Regions from separate parts of the Sphingomonas arantia genome, predicted to be linked through region 1. Evidence: riboswitches for the same ligand, from Rfam matches in the RefSeq annotation. Region 1 holds a riboswitch; the other holds the start of a gene.
The links. A riboswitch is a leader RNA that binds a small molecule or an ion and turns the genes downstream of it on or off. The one in region 1 is predicted to bind cobalamin.

Region 1 (7,162 bases):
GCGCCGGCACCCGCGCGCCGCCCGCCTGCCGCGCCGCCGCCGCAATCCGCGCCGCCAGCACCGCGCCGCGGTCCGGATGCCCCGTGATCCGCCCGATCTCGCGCACCTGCGCCACGCTTTCGGCCACCGAATCCGGCACCGGAAACTGCACCAGCGCGATCCGCATCCGTTTTAGCGCGGCGATCGTCGCGGGCGCGACATGCGGCCCGGTGATGACCATGTCGGGGGCCAGCGCGACCACTTCCTCCGCCGTGCCGGACGTCGCGCGGAACGCGTTGGCCTGCGCCAGCGGGATCGACGTCGCGCGCGGGTCCTGCGAATAGTGGCTGATCCCGGCGATCTGTCCGCGATCCGCGACCTGCATCAGCACCGCGTCAACGCACGGATTGATCGACACGATTTTGGGCCCGCGAGCCACCCGTGCCGGCGCCGCCGACACCAGCGACAACGAAGCGACCGCCAGCCCCAGCCCCAGCCCGCAGACCCGGCGACCGATCAATATTCGACCCCCCGCTGCGCCTTGAACCCGGCCTTGTACGGATGCTTCACCTCGGTGAAATCGGTCACCAGGTCGGCGATCTCCAGCAGTTCCGGCTTCGCGCCGCGTCCGGTGATGCAGATATGCTTGGTCAGCGGCCGATCGCGCAGGAACGCCACGATCTCCGCGATCGGCAACGTATCGTCGCGCAGCACGATGTTCAGCTCGTCCAGGATGACGAAATCGATCTCCGGGTCGAGGATCATCGCCTTCGACCGTTCCCACGCCGCGCGCGCCGCCTCGATATCCAGCGCGCGGTCCTGCGTGTCCCAGGTGAAGCCTTCGCCCATCACCTCGAACGTCGCGAGATCGGGGTGCGCTTCGAAGAAGTTGCGCTCGCCCGTCTCCCACTTGCCCTTCACATATTGCAGGATCGCGACCTTCAGGCCCCAGCCGATGCTGCGGATCGCCATCCCGAACGCGGACGACGACTTGCCCTTGCCGTTCCCCGTGTGGACGATCAGCAGCCCGCGCTCCAGCGTGCGCCGCGCCTGCATCTTGGCGCGTGCTTCGGACAGCCGCACCATCCGCGCATTGTGGCGGGCGAAATCGTCGGTCGTATCGGTCATGATCTGAACTCGGCTAGAGCGGCGGCAAGGCGGGTCTGTTCGACGGTGCCGCGCGGCAGCCCGATGCGCAAGCGATCCGGCCGCCCCGCGAACGGCCGCGTCAAAATGGCATGGCGGGCGAGCACAGCGAACAGCTCGACCGCGCGCTGACACGCCACCAGCCGGAACAGCGGCGCCCGCCCCACGACCGCCAACCCCGCGCCGTCGAGCACCGCATCGAGCTGCTCGCCCGCCTCAGCGATCCGCCCCGCCTGCGCCGTCCGCCAGCTCGCATCGGCATAAGCCGCCGTCCCGATCGCCACCGCAGGCGACGACACCGGCCAATCGCCCAGCATCGTCCGCATGCCGCCGGCCAGCCCCGGCCCCGTCACCACGAACCCCAGCCGCAGCCCCGGCAGCCCATAGAATTTCCCGAACGACCTGAGCACGATCAACTCGTCCGAAGCCTCCCCACACAACCCCTGCGCAGGATCGGCATAAGCCTCGTCCACAACCACCGTCATCCGCGCCGCCAGCCCACGCAGCACCGCCGGATCGGCCACCCGCCCATCCGGGTTCGCCGGGCTCGCCAGCACGAACAGGTCGTGATCCGCAACCTCGCCGACATCCCCCACGGCCACCGCATCCGGCCACGCCGCGCGGTGCCCGGCATAACCCGGCGCCAGCACCGCCGCCCGCCGCGCGCCCAGCAACGGCGCGAGCAACCGCATCGCCAGGTCGGTCCCCGGTACCGCCACGACACCCGCCGGGTCCGCCCCGAACGCCGCCGCCGCACACGCCTCAAGCCCAGCGATCGCCCCCGGCTCCGGCAACCGCTCCAACCCGAGCGCGACGCCCTCGAAGGGCCAGCTCCACGGCGCGATTCCGGTCGACAGGTCTATCCAGTCCGCCCCCCCGAGCGCCGCACGCGCCGCGTCCACCCGGCCGCCATGGCCGCAGAAGGTGTCGAGGACGCCCGCGTCGATCCCAGAGTCGACCATCGTCAGTAGGTCAGCCGGACCCCGCCGAACGCCCCGCGCCCCGGCTGCCCATATTGATAGATCGTCTGGTACCGCGCGTTGAACGCATTCTCGATCCGGCCATACACCTCGACATGCTCCCCCACCGGGAACGACGCGCGCACGTCGGCCACGACATAGCCGTCCAGCCGGCGCGCGTTCGACGCGTTGTCGAAACTGTCGCCGATCGCGGTGATCGTGGCCCCGGTCGTCAGCCTGAACGCCCAACGATAATCCGCATTGACGGTCACGCTGTCGCCCGGCCGCCGCGGCAGGTCGCGCCCGAAATTGCTGGTCCCCGCCGACCGGTTGACCGCATCGAGATAGGTGTAGCTCGCACTCACCGTAAACGCCTCGACCGGCCGCAGCAGCAGCGAGAATTCGACCCCCTGCGCGCGCGTCTTGGCGATATTGTCGTACGTCCCATCGGCGCGATCGGCGCAGATCCCGGTCAACGGCGCGGTGCACGACACGAAGGTGATCAGATCGCGCGACGTCCGCCGGAAGTAAGTTGCGCTCGCCTCGACCTTGCCGTCCAGCGCGCGCTGCGTGACGCCCGCATCCCACCCGCGCGACCGCTCCGGATCCAGCGCCGTGTTCCCATATTCGCTCTGCAACTGATACAGCGTCGGCGCCTTGAACCCTTCGGAATAGCTCGCCCGGAACGCCGTCGCGCCGTTGTTGGGCGAATAGACCCCGCTCCCCGAAAAGGTCGTCGCCCCGCCGAACACGTTGTGGTCGTCGTGCCGCACGCCGCCCGTCGCGGTCAGCCCGGCGATCGTCGTCACCGCCAGCTGCCCGTACACGCTGAAGATCCGCGCCCGCCCGCGCCCCACCGGGCCGCCATAGCTCGACGTCGAGAACCGCGAGACCTCGCGCTCCGCTCCGAACGTCGCGAACACCGCGGACGTCAGGTCGGCCACCCCCTGATATTCCAGCCGCTCGTTCCGCCCCTTGGCGGCGAACGTCTCGGTCGGCACCCCGTCCGGGTCGAAGTTACGCCGGTTCGTCTGCGTCCGCGCATAACCGAACCGGTTGCGCAACTTGCCGTCGAACAGCGCGGCGTTCAGCCCGGCATAACCCAGCCACTGCTCGCTCTTCCCATATTCGCGCGTGTCGCCGAACCCGAACGTGGGCGCCGGGAACCCGTCGATCTCGGTCCGCCCGTTCATGTAGAACCCGCGCAGATCGACCGACACGTTCGGCGCCAGCGCGATCCCGAGACTCCCGTTCGCGGCATAGTTCCGGAACCCGTCGCGCTCCGTCCCCGGCGCATAGGCCGAGACGCCGTCCGTCGTATAATATCCCCCTCCCAGGCTCGCCGACACCGGCCCGCTCTTGCCGGAGATGTTGGCGAACACCTGCCCCGTATCGTGCCAGCCGCCCTCGGCCCGCGCGTTAACCGCCAGCGTCTCGGTCGGCTGGCGCGTGATCAGGTTCACCACGCCGCCGATCGCCTGGCTGCCCCACAGCACCGACTGCGCGCCGCGCAACACCTCGATCCGCGTGATGTTGCCGATCAGCAGGTTGCCGAAATTGAACCCCCCGCCCGGCGAAGACGGATCGTTCAGCTTGATCCCGTCGATCAGCGCCACGGTCTGGTCGCTGTCCGCCCCGCGGATGTTGACCGACGTCGTGGTCCCCGGCCCGCCGTTGCGCGTCACGACCACGCCCGGCGTCTGGCGCAGCAGATCAGACACGACCGACGCCTGGCGCTGTGTGATCGTCTCGCTGTCCAGCACGGTCACCGCCTGGCCCACCGTCGCGATCGGCCGCGCCTCGCGGTTGGCGGTCACCACGATGTCGCGCCCGGCCTCCGCCGCCTGGGTCAGCCCGGCGGTCGATTGCGCACTCTGTTCGAACGCGAACGCAGGTGCAGCCGCAACGCACGGCAGCAGGATCAGATAGGAATAAGGCTTCACGGCAGGTCCCCCGGCAACAACTTACGGAGCCACGCGCAACGGTCCGCCGATCACCGGCGGTCCGTCGCGAACGACCCCAACACCGTCGTCACACGAGGTGAAACCTCGATCGCCCGGAACACCCCGTCCGCACGAAGGACAACCGCGACAGGCAGGTCTCCTGGCTCCCGGGTCGTCGCCTTGCCCGGCCTTCCCGGATCCGAAAATCCAGTGGCACGCAGATGGAGCAAGGCTCGCCGGTCACAGTTGCGGGGACAGCCCCGGATGACGCGCGTTGCCGCTCGCTTCCGGGTTCCCTTTTCATTCCATCTCTGGAAACCTGTCGCAAAAGCGCCAATACGAGCGGCCGGAGGCGAACACAAGATGACGACCACATTGTTCCTGGGCGGTGCCCGCTCGGGCAAGAGCCGGCTCGCGCTGACCGCGGCCGAACGCCATCCCGGCCCGCTCGCCTACCTCGCGACGGCAGAGGCGCACGACGACGAGATGGTCGACCGCATCGACCGCCACCAGGCCGAACGCAGCGACCGCTGGCGAACGGTCGAATGCCCGCTCGCGCTGCCCGAGGCGATCGCCGGCGTCGCGGACGGCGCGATCCTCGTCGACTGCCTCACGCTCTGGCTGTCGAACCTCATGCTCGGCGGGCATGGCGTCGCGGCGCGCTCCGCAGACCTGCTCGCCGCCATCGCCGCGACCGACCGCGCGCTGGTCATCGTCACGAACGAGGTCGGCATGGGCATCGTCCCCGATCACCCGCTCGGTCGCGCATTCCGCGACGAGGCCGGCCGCCTGAACCAGGCCATCGCCGCCGCGGTCGACACGAGCTGGTTCGTCGTCGCCGGCCTCGTCCTGCCGCTACGGCCCTACGAACCGGCGTAACGCGCCCGAAAAAAACGGATACGGTCCGGCTCCGCGATATTGTAACGCGGTTGGCCGGCGGCCCACGCCGGTTCGATCAGGGGGTTCAGCGTTGCGATATCTGGAGGCTTTCGACTGGAGCCGGACACCGCTCGGTCCGAAGCATGCCTGGCCGCAGGCACTCCGGACGACGCACGACATCATGATGTCCAGCGGCTTCGCGATGTGCGCCTCGTGGGGGCCGGACCGCACCTTCCTGTATAACGCCGCTTACGCCGCCTTCCTCGGCGCCCGCCATCCGGCGGCGCTGGGCCAGCCGATGGACCAGGTCTGGCCGGAAATCTGGGGCGACATCGAACCGCTCATCGCGCGCGCCATGGCCGGCGAAGCGGTGAAGCTCGACAACCTCCACCTCGCCATGACGCGCAACGGCTATGTCGAGGATACCTACTGGACCTGTTCGTACAGCCCGCTGCGTGACGGCGACGGCGGCGTCGTCGGGTTCCTCAACGTGGCCTACGAAACCACCCACGCGCTCGCCGCGCAGGAACGCGACCGCGTCAACGACGAACGCGTCCGGCTGGCGCTCAACGCGGGCGCGATCATCGGCACCTGGTTCTGGGATCTGCCCACCGGCCGCTTCACGATCGACGAACCGTTCGCACGCAGCTTCGGCGTCGATCCCGCGCTCGGTCGGGAGGGGCTGACGCTCGAACAGATCGTCGCCAGCGTCCATCCCGACGACGGCGACGGCCTGAGCGCCGCGATCGACGAGGCCATCGCCCGCGGCGGATCCTACGCGCACCAGTACCGCGTCCAGCGCCGCGACGGGAAATATTACTGGATCGAGGCGAACGGCCGTGTCGACCGCGACGCGGACGGCATCGCATCGATGTTCTCCGGCGTGCTGATCGATGTCGACGAACGCCGCGCGGTGGAGGCGGAACGCGACCGCGCGATCATCGCGCTGCGCACGCTCAACGACGAACTGGAACAGCGCGTGTCGGACCGCACCGCCGAACTGTTCAAGACCGAGGAGGCGCTCCGCCAGGCGCAGAAGATGGAGGCGGTCGGCCAGTTGACCGGCGGCCTGGCGCACGATTTCAACAACCTGCTCGCCGGCATTTCGGGCAGCCTGGAACTGATGGAGATGCGGCTGGCGCAGGGGCGCCACGCCGACGTCGCCCGCTACATGACCGCGGCCCAGGGTGCGGCGAAACGGGCGGCGGCGCTCACCCACCGGCTGCTCGCCTTCTCGCGCCGCCAGACGCTCGATCCCAAACCCACCAACGTCAACCGGCTCGTCGCCGGCATGGCCGAACTGATCCGCCGCACGGTCGGCCCGTCGGTCGAACTGGAGGTCAAGAGCGAAGACGGCCTGTGGCCCGCGCTGGTCGATGCGTCGCAGCTCGAAAACGCGCTGCTCAACCTTTGCATCAACGCGCGCGACGCGATGCCGAACGGCGGCCGCATCACGATCGCAACCGCCAACACCGGGTCCGACCGTGACGGCGGCCGGATGAAGGATCTGCCCGACGGCCACTATCTCTCGCTCTGCGTCACCGACACCGGCACCGGCATGCCGCCCGAGATCATCGAGAAAGTGTTCGAACCGTTCTTCACGACCAAGCCGATCGGCATGGGCACCGGCCTCGGCCTGTCGATGATCTACGGCTTCGCCAAGCAGTCGGGCGGTCAGGTCCGCATCCATTCGGTCGTCGGCGAAGGCACCACCGTCTGCATCTACCTGCCGCAACATCATGCCGAGGACAGCGAGGACCAGCCCCCCGAGATCCGGCTGCTGTCGCGCGCGGAACAGAGCGCGATCGTGCTCGTGGTGGACGACGAACCGACCGTCCGGCTGCTCGTCACCGACGTGCTGGAGGAGCTTGGCTACACCGTGATCGAGGCGGCCGACAGCCTGGAGGGGCTGCGCATCCTTGATTCCGACGTGCGCATCGACCTCCTGATCAGCGACGTCGGCCTGCCCGGCGGCATGAACGGCCGCCAGATGGCCGACGCAGCACGCCGGTCGCGCCCCGACCTGAAGGTGCTGTTCATCACCGGCTACGCCGAAAACGCCGCGCTCGGCACAGGCTCGCTCGACGGCGGCATGGCCGTCATCACCAAGCCCTTCCCCGTCGACGTCCTCGCCAACCGCGTCCGCGAAATGGTTGCGCAGTAGCCACCCCCAACCTCCGCCCATCCCGAGCGAAATCGAGGGAGCCGTCGAGCGCAGCCGAGACGCGCGACGCCCGACCCAACCTCACCCTCCCC
Region 2 (7,162 bases), on a different contig from region 1:
CTTGCCGATATATTGCAGGCGGTAGCTCAGCGAGACCGCACCGTGCCCGATCGTGGCGGAACCGACGCCCGCCCATTCCGGCGCGCCCAGCTCGCCCAGCCCGGGGTTCACCAGCGACGGATCGCTTGGGTCGAAGAACCGGTCGATCTTGTCCACCCAGGTCGCCGTGACGTTCAGCCCGATCCGCGTATTGCCGAACCGGTGGCTGTACGCCGCCGACATGTCGACGCCCGCGGTTTCGATCCGCCCGAAATTCAGCTGCGTCTGTTCCAGGAAGTTCAACCCCAGATAGGTTGGCGACGCGGGGTTGCGGTTGCGCGTGAACAGCCCGCAATATTGGTTGTCCAGGCTGCTGTTGTCGTAGCAACTGTTGACGATGTCCTGCGCGGAGACCGCCGCGATCGCGTTGTCGATCCGGATGTTGTAGTAATCGGCGCTCAGCGTCAGGCCGGGGATGAAGCGCGGCTGCACCACCATGCCCGCGGTCCAGGTCGTCGCGGTTTCCTCGCGCAGGTCCGGATTGCCGCCCGACGTGCCGGAGAAGCGCGCAGTCAGCGGATCGCTATACCCCGCCGGCAGACCGTCCGCACGGCAGTTGGCGATCCGGTTCTGCGCCGTCGAAACACCGGCCGCGACCAGCGAGTCGAGCGTCGACTGCTCGCACGGGTCGGCCGGCCGGAACACGGCCCCTTGCGCGGGCGAGAACAGCTCGAAGATGTTCGGCGCGCGCACCGCCTTGGCGTAACTGCCGCGGATCTTCACGTCGCGGATCGGCGCATAGATCCCGTTGACGTTCCAGGTGAAGGTATTGCCCACCGTGGAATAACGCGAGAAACGCGCCGCCCCGCCGATCCGCAGTTCGTCGGCGAACCGGACCTTGGTGAGCAACGGGATCGCGACCTCGCCGAACGCCTCGTACACGTCGAACTTCCCGCCCGCGTTCAGCGTGCGCGACGTCGGGTCGAACGTCAGTGACTGGTTGTCGGACACGTCGCCGACGAACGTCCCCTCCGCCCCCGCGGCCGAACCGCTCGGCAACAGGCCGAGCACCAGCGGGTCGAACGTCGACCGGCTGCGTTCCTGGCGATACTCGCCGCCCGCGAACACGCGCACCGGCTCCCCGCCCGGCAAGGTCAGGAACGCGCCGGTGTCCGCGGTCAGCTGCGCACTGGCGACGATCTGTTCCAGCCGCGACCGGTTGACGGTCCGCTGCGTGATGAAGTTCACCGCGTCCGCGCTCAGCGAATTGACGCCGTTCAGGATGTTCGCCGGCTTGCAGGTGCCGTCGCCCGGCGTGAACGAGTAGAAGCCCGGGTCCGCCGCCGGGAACGGGCTGGTCGGTGGGGCCACCGCGCTGATGTCGGACCGGCAGATCGGCGTGCCGTTCGGCCCGGTGACGACATCCAGCGCCGCGAACAACCGGTCGGTCAGTACGCCGTTCGAATTGATCTGCTTCTGGTCCGTCCGGCCGTAATTGCCGCTGACCTCGTAGCTCAGATGCGGAGTCAGCGCACCGCGCACGCCGCCCACGACGCGGTAGGTGTCGCGATTGTTGCGCTGCGACGCCGGCCCCAGATCAAGGAAGTCGCGCGACACCAGCAGCCCGCCTGCCTCGTCTGCATCGGCCCGCAGCGCGTCCGGAATATACGGATTGTCGGGCGCGATCGTCAGCGTGTCGTAGAAAGTGTTGTACGGGTTCTGCGAGAACGTCTCGGTCCGCGCATATTTCGCCTCGCCGAACAGGATCGCGGCGGGCGCGATCTCGAACTTGCCGAGCAGGTTCGCATTGTAGCGCCGCGACCGTGGGATCAACGATGCGGCGTTCGCGGTCTCGACGGCCCCGTCGCCGCCATATTGGTTGGTCGACGTCGAAATGACGCCGTCCTGGAACGGCCGCACGCCGCCGCCCTCGGTCGACACGTAACAGCCGCCGAACGCGGTGCCGATATAGGACTGGCTGCAATCCGCGACGCCGTTGCCGTCCACGTCCGCATTGAACGGCGCGAAATCGTTGCGGAAGATCAGCCCTGCGTTCGAACTGATCGCGAACGTCGGATAACGCCCGATCGCCAGCGTCGGCGCGCCGTCCGTCCGGCCGATCAACGCCTGTTCCGCCGCGGTCAGCGTCGGCGCGGCCCCGAACGCCGCGGCATAGTCCGCCGCGAAATCCGCCGCGTCCGGGATCGACGATCCGGTCGGATAGGATCCGTTGGCCAGGCTGTAGAAACGCTGGAAATTCGGCGTCGCGGCACTGATGTCGCCAGACTGGAAACGCAGCGCCGGGTTGCCGTAACTCAGCCCGGCATTCGCCTTGCCGTTGTCGCGCGTCGCCGAACGGTCGCCATATTGGATTTCCTGATCATTGGCGTAGGACCCCGAAAAGGTGATGTTGCCGCGCCCCTCGGCGAAGTTCCGACCGACCAGTCCCTCGACCACGAACGTCCGCCCGTCACCCTTGTCGGACACGCCCATCTGCGACCGCAGCGACATGCCGTCATAATCGTCCTTCAGCTTGAAGTTCACGACGCCGGTCACCGCATCCGCGCCGTACACCGCGGATGCGCCGCCGGTCAGCACCTCGACGCTGTCGATCAACTGGCTCGGGATCGTCGCGATATCCACCGCCTGCGTGCCGGTGACGCCCGAGACGTGACGCCGGCCGTTCACCAGCACCAGCGTCCGGTTCGCGCCCAGCCCGCGCAGGTCGAGCGTCGCCTGACCGACGCCGCCGCTGCCGCGATCGATCGAGTCCGCAACGGTCTGCGACGAAATCAGCGCAGGGATCTCGCGCAACGTTTCGGCAATGTCGTTCTGCCCCGTCTTGCGCAGTTCGTCGGCGCTGATGCTGACGACCGGCGATGCGGAAACCGAATTCGGGTTCGACGCCAGCCGCGATCCGGTCACGACGACCTCCTCCCCCGATGTCGCCTCCGCCGGCGCCGGGTCGGCCGCGGTCTGCGCGATGCCGGACGACGCCCAGCAGAGCCCGATCGCCAGCGCGAACGGTGCGGTCGCGTTTCTGAGCTGTCGCTGTGTAACGTCGAACATTGCCAATCCCCCGAATGGTGCACTGCACACAAACTTCCTGCAATTATCGGTCACGTCAATCGGGTGTCATGAAACATTCAACTTGTTGCACTACCGCATCACATTCGCTTTCGCGCGGCGCGGCCCGATGCTGCGACGCAACAGCCGATCAGCGGCGACGCCGCTCTCGCTCACTGGTACCGGCTCGGGCACCCCCCCGGCACTTAACCGCAATCATATTGGCATCGCGGCGCCGCTCGGCTAAGTCCGTATGCGGAGCCGTTGATCGGTTCCGTCGATCGCACCGGTGCCCGAAAGGGCTTGAAAGGGAATGCGGTGCGGGGTCTCGGCCCCAAATCCGCGGCTGTCCCTGCAACTGTAAGCGGCGAGCGAAGGACACATGACCTGCCGGTCCGCCGGCGGTCGGCCACTGGAGAGGGCATACGTCCGATCCGGGAAGGCCGTGACCCGAGCGACGACCCGTGAGCCAGGAGACCTGCCGGCGTGTGGTCGCTCTTGCCTTGGTCCAGGGGATGGCCGCGGCACGGTGTTCCGTCTGAGCGACGAAGTCCATGCGGCCGGGGCCGCATCGGTGCGTGGCACGGGCGTCTTCTCAAGCGCCGTCCGATGTCCCGTGCCGGCCGTATCACGGCCCCGACCGCCGGTTGTCGCGCGCTTGGCGAAGGAACATCATGGCCGCTCTATCACCCACTTTGGGCAAGGTCCCCGTCACGATCGTCACCGGCTTCCTCGGCGCCGGCAAGACGACGCTCATCAGCCACCTGATCCGCAACGCCGGCGGCCGGCGTCTGGCGATCGTCGTCAACGAATTCGGCACGCTCGGCATCGACGGCGATATCCTGAAGGGCTGCGCGATCCCCGATTGCCCTGCCGAAAACGTCGTCGAACTGGCCAATGGCTGCATCTGCTGCACCGTCGCGGACGATTTCATTCCGACCGTCGAACATCTCCTCGCGCTCGATCCACGCCCCGACCACATCGTCATCGAAACCTCCGGTCTGGCGCTGCCCAAGCCGCTGCTGAAGGCGTTCGACTGGCCCGCGATCCGCTCGCGCATCACGGTCGACGGCGTCATCGCGCTGGCCGATGCGGAGGCGGTCGCCGCCGGCCGTTTCGCCACCGATGTCGCCGCACTCGACGCTCAGCGCGCCGCCGATCCCGGCATCGACCATGAAACGCCGCTGGCCGAGGTGTTCGAGGATCAGCTCGCCTGCGCCGATCTCGTCCTGCTGACCAAGGGCGACCTGGCCGGTGCCGAAGGCCTCGCCGCCGCCCGCGCGACGATCGCCGCCACCGCGCCCCGCCCCGTGCCGGTCGTCGAACTGGTCGACGGCGTGATCGATGCGTCGGTGATCCTCGGCCTCGACGCCGCGGCCGAAGACGACATTGCTGCCCGCCCCTCGCACCACGACGGCGAGGAGGAGCACGAGCATGACGATTTCGACAGCCTCGTCCACGAAAGCGGCGAGATCGACGATCCCGCCACGCTCGTCACGCGGATCGAGGCGCTCGCCCGCAGCGCCGACGTGCTGCGGGTGAAGGGTTATGCCGCCGTCCGGGGCAAGCCGATGCGGCTGCTCGTCCAGGCGGTCGGCGCGCGCGTCCGCGTCCAGTATGACCGCCCCTGGCGCGCGGACGAGGCGCGCGTGACCCGACTGGTGGTCGTCGCCGAACATGACCGCATCGACCCCGCCGTCATCGGAGCGGCGCTGGCCGGCTGACGCCACCATGCACGTCATCTTCCGCGAAAATCACGGGATCGAGGAAAGCGCCACCCCGCGCGACCTCGGTCACAGTGCGGCCGACCTCGTCATGCTGTCCTTCTCGGACAGCGACCTCGGGGCATTCGCGGCCGGCTGGCACGCGGCAGGCGCGGACGGCACGACGCTGCCGTCGCTGCGGCTCGCCAACCTCGCCGATCTGGCGCACCCGCTGTCGGTCGACACCTATCTCGAACGCACGCTGGCCCACGCGAAGGCAATCCTGATCCGGCTGATCGGCGGCCGGTCCTACTGGCCCTACGGGTTGCAACAGGTCGCCGCCCTTGCCCGCAACCGCGGCATCGCGCTCGTCGTGCTCGCCGCGGACGGCCGGACCGACGCGCCGCTAGAGGCGGTCTCGACCGTCCCCGCCGCCACCGTCCGGCGGCTGGCGATGCTCTGCGACACCGGCGGCGCACTCGCCGCCCGCGCCGCGCTGACCGAACTGGCCCAAGCCGCCGGCCTCACCGCCGCCCCTGGCCCGGCCGCGATCGCGGTCGCCCCGGTCGGTGGCTGGGCGCCCGCCACCGGCATCACCTGCCCCGCCGCCATGCTGGTCGCCAGCACGCGCCCGCGGATCATACTGACCTTCTACCGGTCCTACCTGCTCGCCGCCGATACCGATCCGATCGCCGCGCTCCACGCGACCTTCGTCGCGCGCGGCTACGATGTCGTGGCGCTCTTCGCCCCCTCGCTGAAGGGCGAGCCTGCCGCGTGGCTCCGCCGCTGGATCGCCGCCCTCGCCCCCGCCGCGATCGTCAACGCCACCGCCTTCTCCGCGCGCGGGCCCGACAACGCCACCCCGCTCGACGTCGCCGGCGTCCCCGTCTTCCAGGTCGCGATTGCCACCTCCGATCGCCGCGCCTGGGCCGACGCCACCCGCGGGCTCTCGGCGGCAGACCTCGCCATGCACGTCGTCCTGCCGGAGGTCGACGGTCGCCTCTTCGCCGGCGTCGCCAGCTTCAAGGACGCCGCCACCCCCGACCCCGCGCTCGAATACACCCGCCGCGCCCACCGCGCCGACCCCACACGCATTGCCGCCATCGCGGACCGCGTCCACGGCTGGGTCCGCCTCGGCACCACCCCCGCCGCCGACCGCCGCGTGGCACTCGTCCTGTCGACCTATCCCGGCAAGGCGTGGCAAATGGCCCACGCCGTCGGCCTCGACGCGCTCGCTTCGGCAGACGCGATCCTCACCGACCTCCTGGAAGCTGGCTACACGGTCGCGAACGGCAAACTGCTCGCTGAAGCACTGGCGCAGGACACAATCGCCTGGCCCCTCACCGCCTACAAGGCTGCCCTAGCCACCCTCCCCGCAATCCTCCGCGACGATCTCCACACCGCCTGGGGAGACCCCAAAACCGACCCCGCCGTCACCGACGAAGCGATCCGCTTCCCCGCCGTCCGCCGCGGCAACATCCTCGTCGCGCTCCAACCCGAACGCGGCACCCCCGAAACCCGCGGCGACGACTATCACGACCTCGCCCGCACCCCCCGTCACGCCTTCGTCGCCTTCTACCTCTGGCTCCGCGCGCAAGCGACCGACGCGCTCGTCCACGTTGGCGCGCACGGCACACTCGAATGGCTCCCTGGCAAATCGGTCGCACTGTCCGACGACTGCTGGCCCGAGGCGCTCGTCGGCCCGCTCCCCATCCTCTACCCCTTCATCGTCAACGATCCGGGCGAGGCGGCACAAGCCAAGCGCCGGATCGGTGCGGTCACGCTCGGCCACCTCCCCCCGCCACAGATCGCCGCCGGCCCCGGCGCGGGCCTCGGCCGGCTCGAGGCGTTGCTCGACGAATTCTCGACCGCCGACGGGCTCGACCCCGCCCGCCGCGACCGCTTGCAGGGCGACATCGCCGAGGAAGCGGCCGCGCTCGACCTCACCGCCGAACTTGACCTTGCCGGTGCCGCCAGCCCGGCCGACGCCGTGACCCGGATCGATGCCTTCGTCTGCGACGTGAAGGCCAGCCGGTTCGGCGACGGGCTCCATATCTACGGCCGCGCGGACTGCGGCACGGCGGAACGCGACGGGCTCCTCGCCGGTCTCGCCGGCCACCGCGTCCCCCCCGGCCCGGCTGGCTCACCCTGGCGCGGGCGATCGGACGTCCTGCCCACCGGCCGCAACCTCTACACCATCGATCCGCGCGCCATCCCCTCGCGCTCGGCCCATCTCCAGGGCCAGCGCCTCGCCGACGAACTGGTCCGCCAGCATCTCCAGGACCAGGGCGACTACCCGCGCGGCCTCGTCGTCGATCTCTGGGGCTCCGCCACCATGCGCACCGCGGGCGAGGAATTCGCCATGGCGCTCCACCTGCTTGGCGCCGCCCCCGTCTGGGATCACGGGTCGGACC

Region 2: it holds a riboswitch for cobalamin, as region 1 does, so the genes downstream of both, cobW (cobalamin biosynthesis protein CobW) here and ACFSGX_RS03065 (TonB-dependent receptor plug domain-containing protein) in region 1, are expected to answer to the same signal.

The regions. Positions count from the first base shown of each region.
Region 1 covers NZ_JBHUGS010000001.1:626,323-633,484, reverse strand. Annotated here, with positions in the region: gene ACFSGX_RS03080 (ABC transporter substrate-binding protein) at 1-499, opposite strand, end outside; gene cobO (cob(I)yrinic acid a,c-diamide adenosyltransferase) at 496-1,107, opposite strand; gene ACFSGX_RS03070 (aminotransferase class I/II-fold pyridoxal phosphate-dependent enzyme) at 1,104-2,087, opposite strand; gene ACFSGX_RS03065 (TonB-dependent receptor plug domain-containing protein) at 2,090-4,027, opposite strand; cobalamin riboswitch at 4,161-4,365, opposite strand; gene cobU (bifunctional adenosylcobinamide kinase/adenosylcobinamide-phosphate guanylyltransferase) at 4,391-4,906, shown strand; gene ACFSGX_RS03055 (ATP-binding protein) at 4,998-7,070, shown strand.
Region 2 covers NZ_JBHUGS010000002.1:137,826-144,987, reverse strand. Annotated here, with positions in the region: gene ACFSGX_RS06390 (TonB-dependent receptor domain-containing protein) at 1-3,048, opposite strand, end outside; cobalamin riboswitch at 3,318-3,545, shown strand; gene cobW (cobalamin biosynthesis protein CobW) at 3,720-4,769, shown strand; gene cobN (cobaltochelatase subunit CobN) at 4,777-7,162, shown strand, end outside.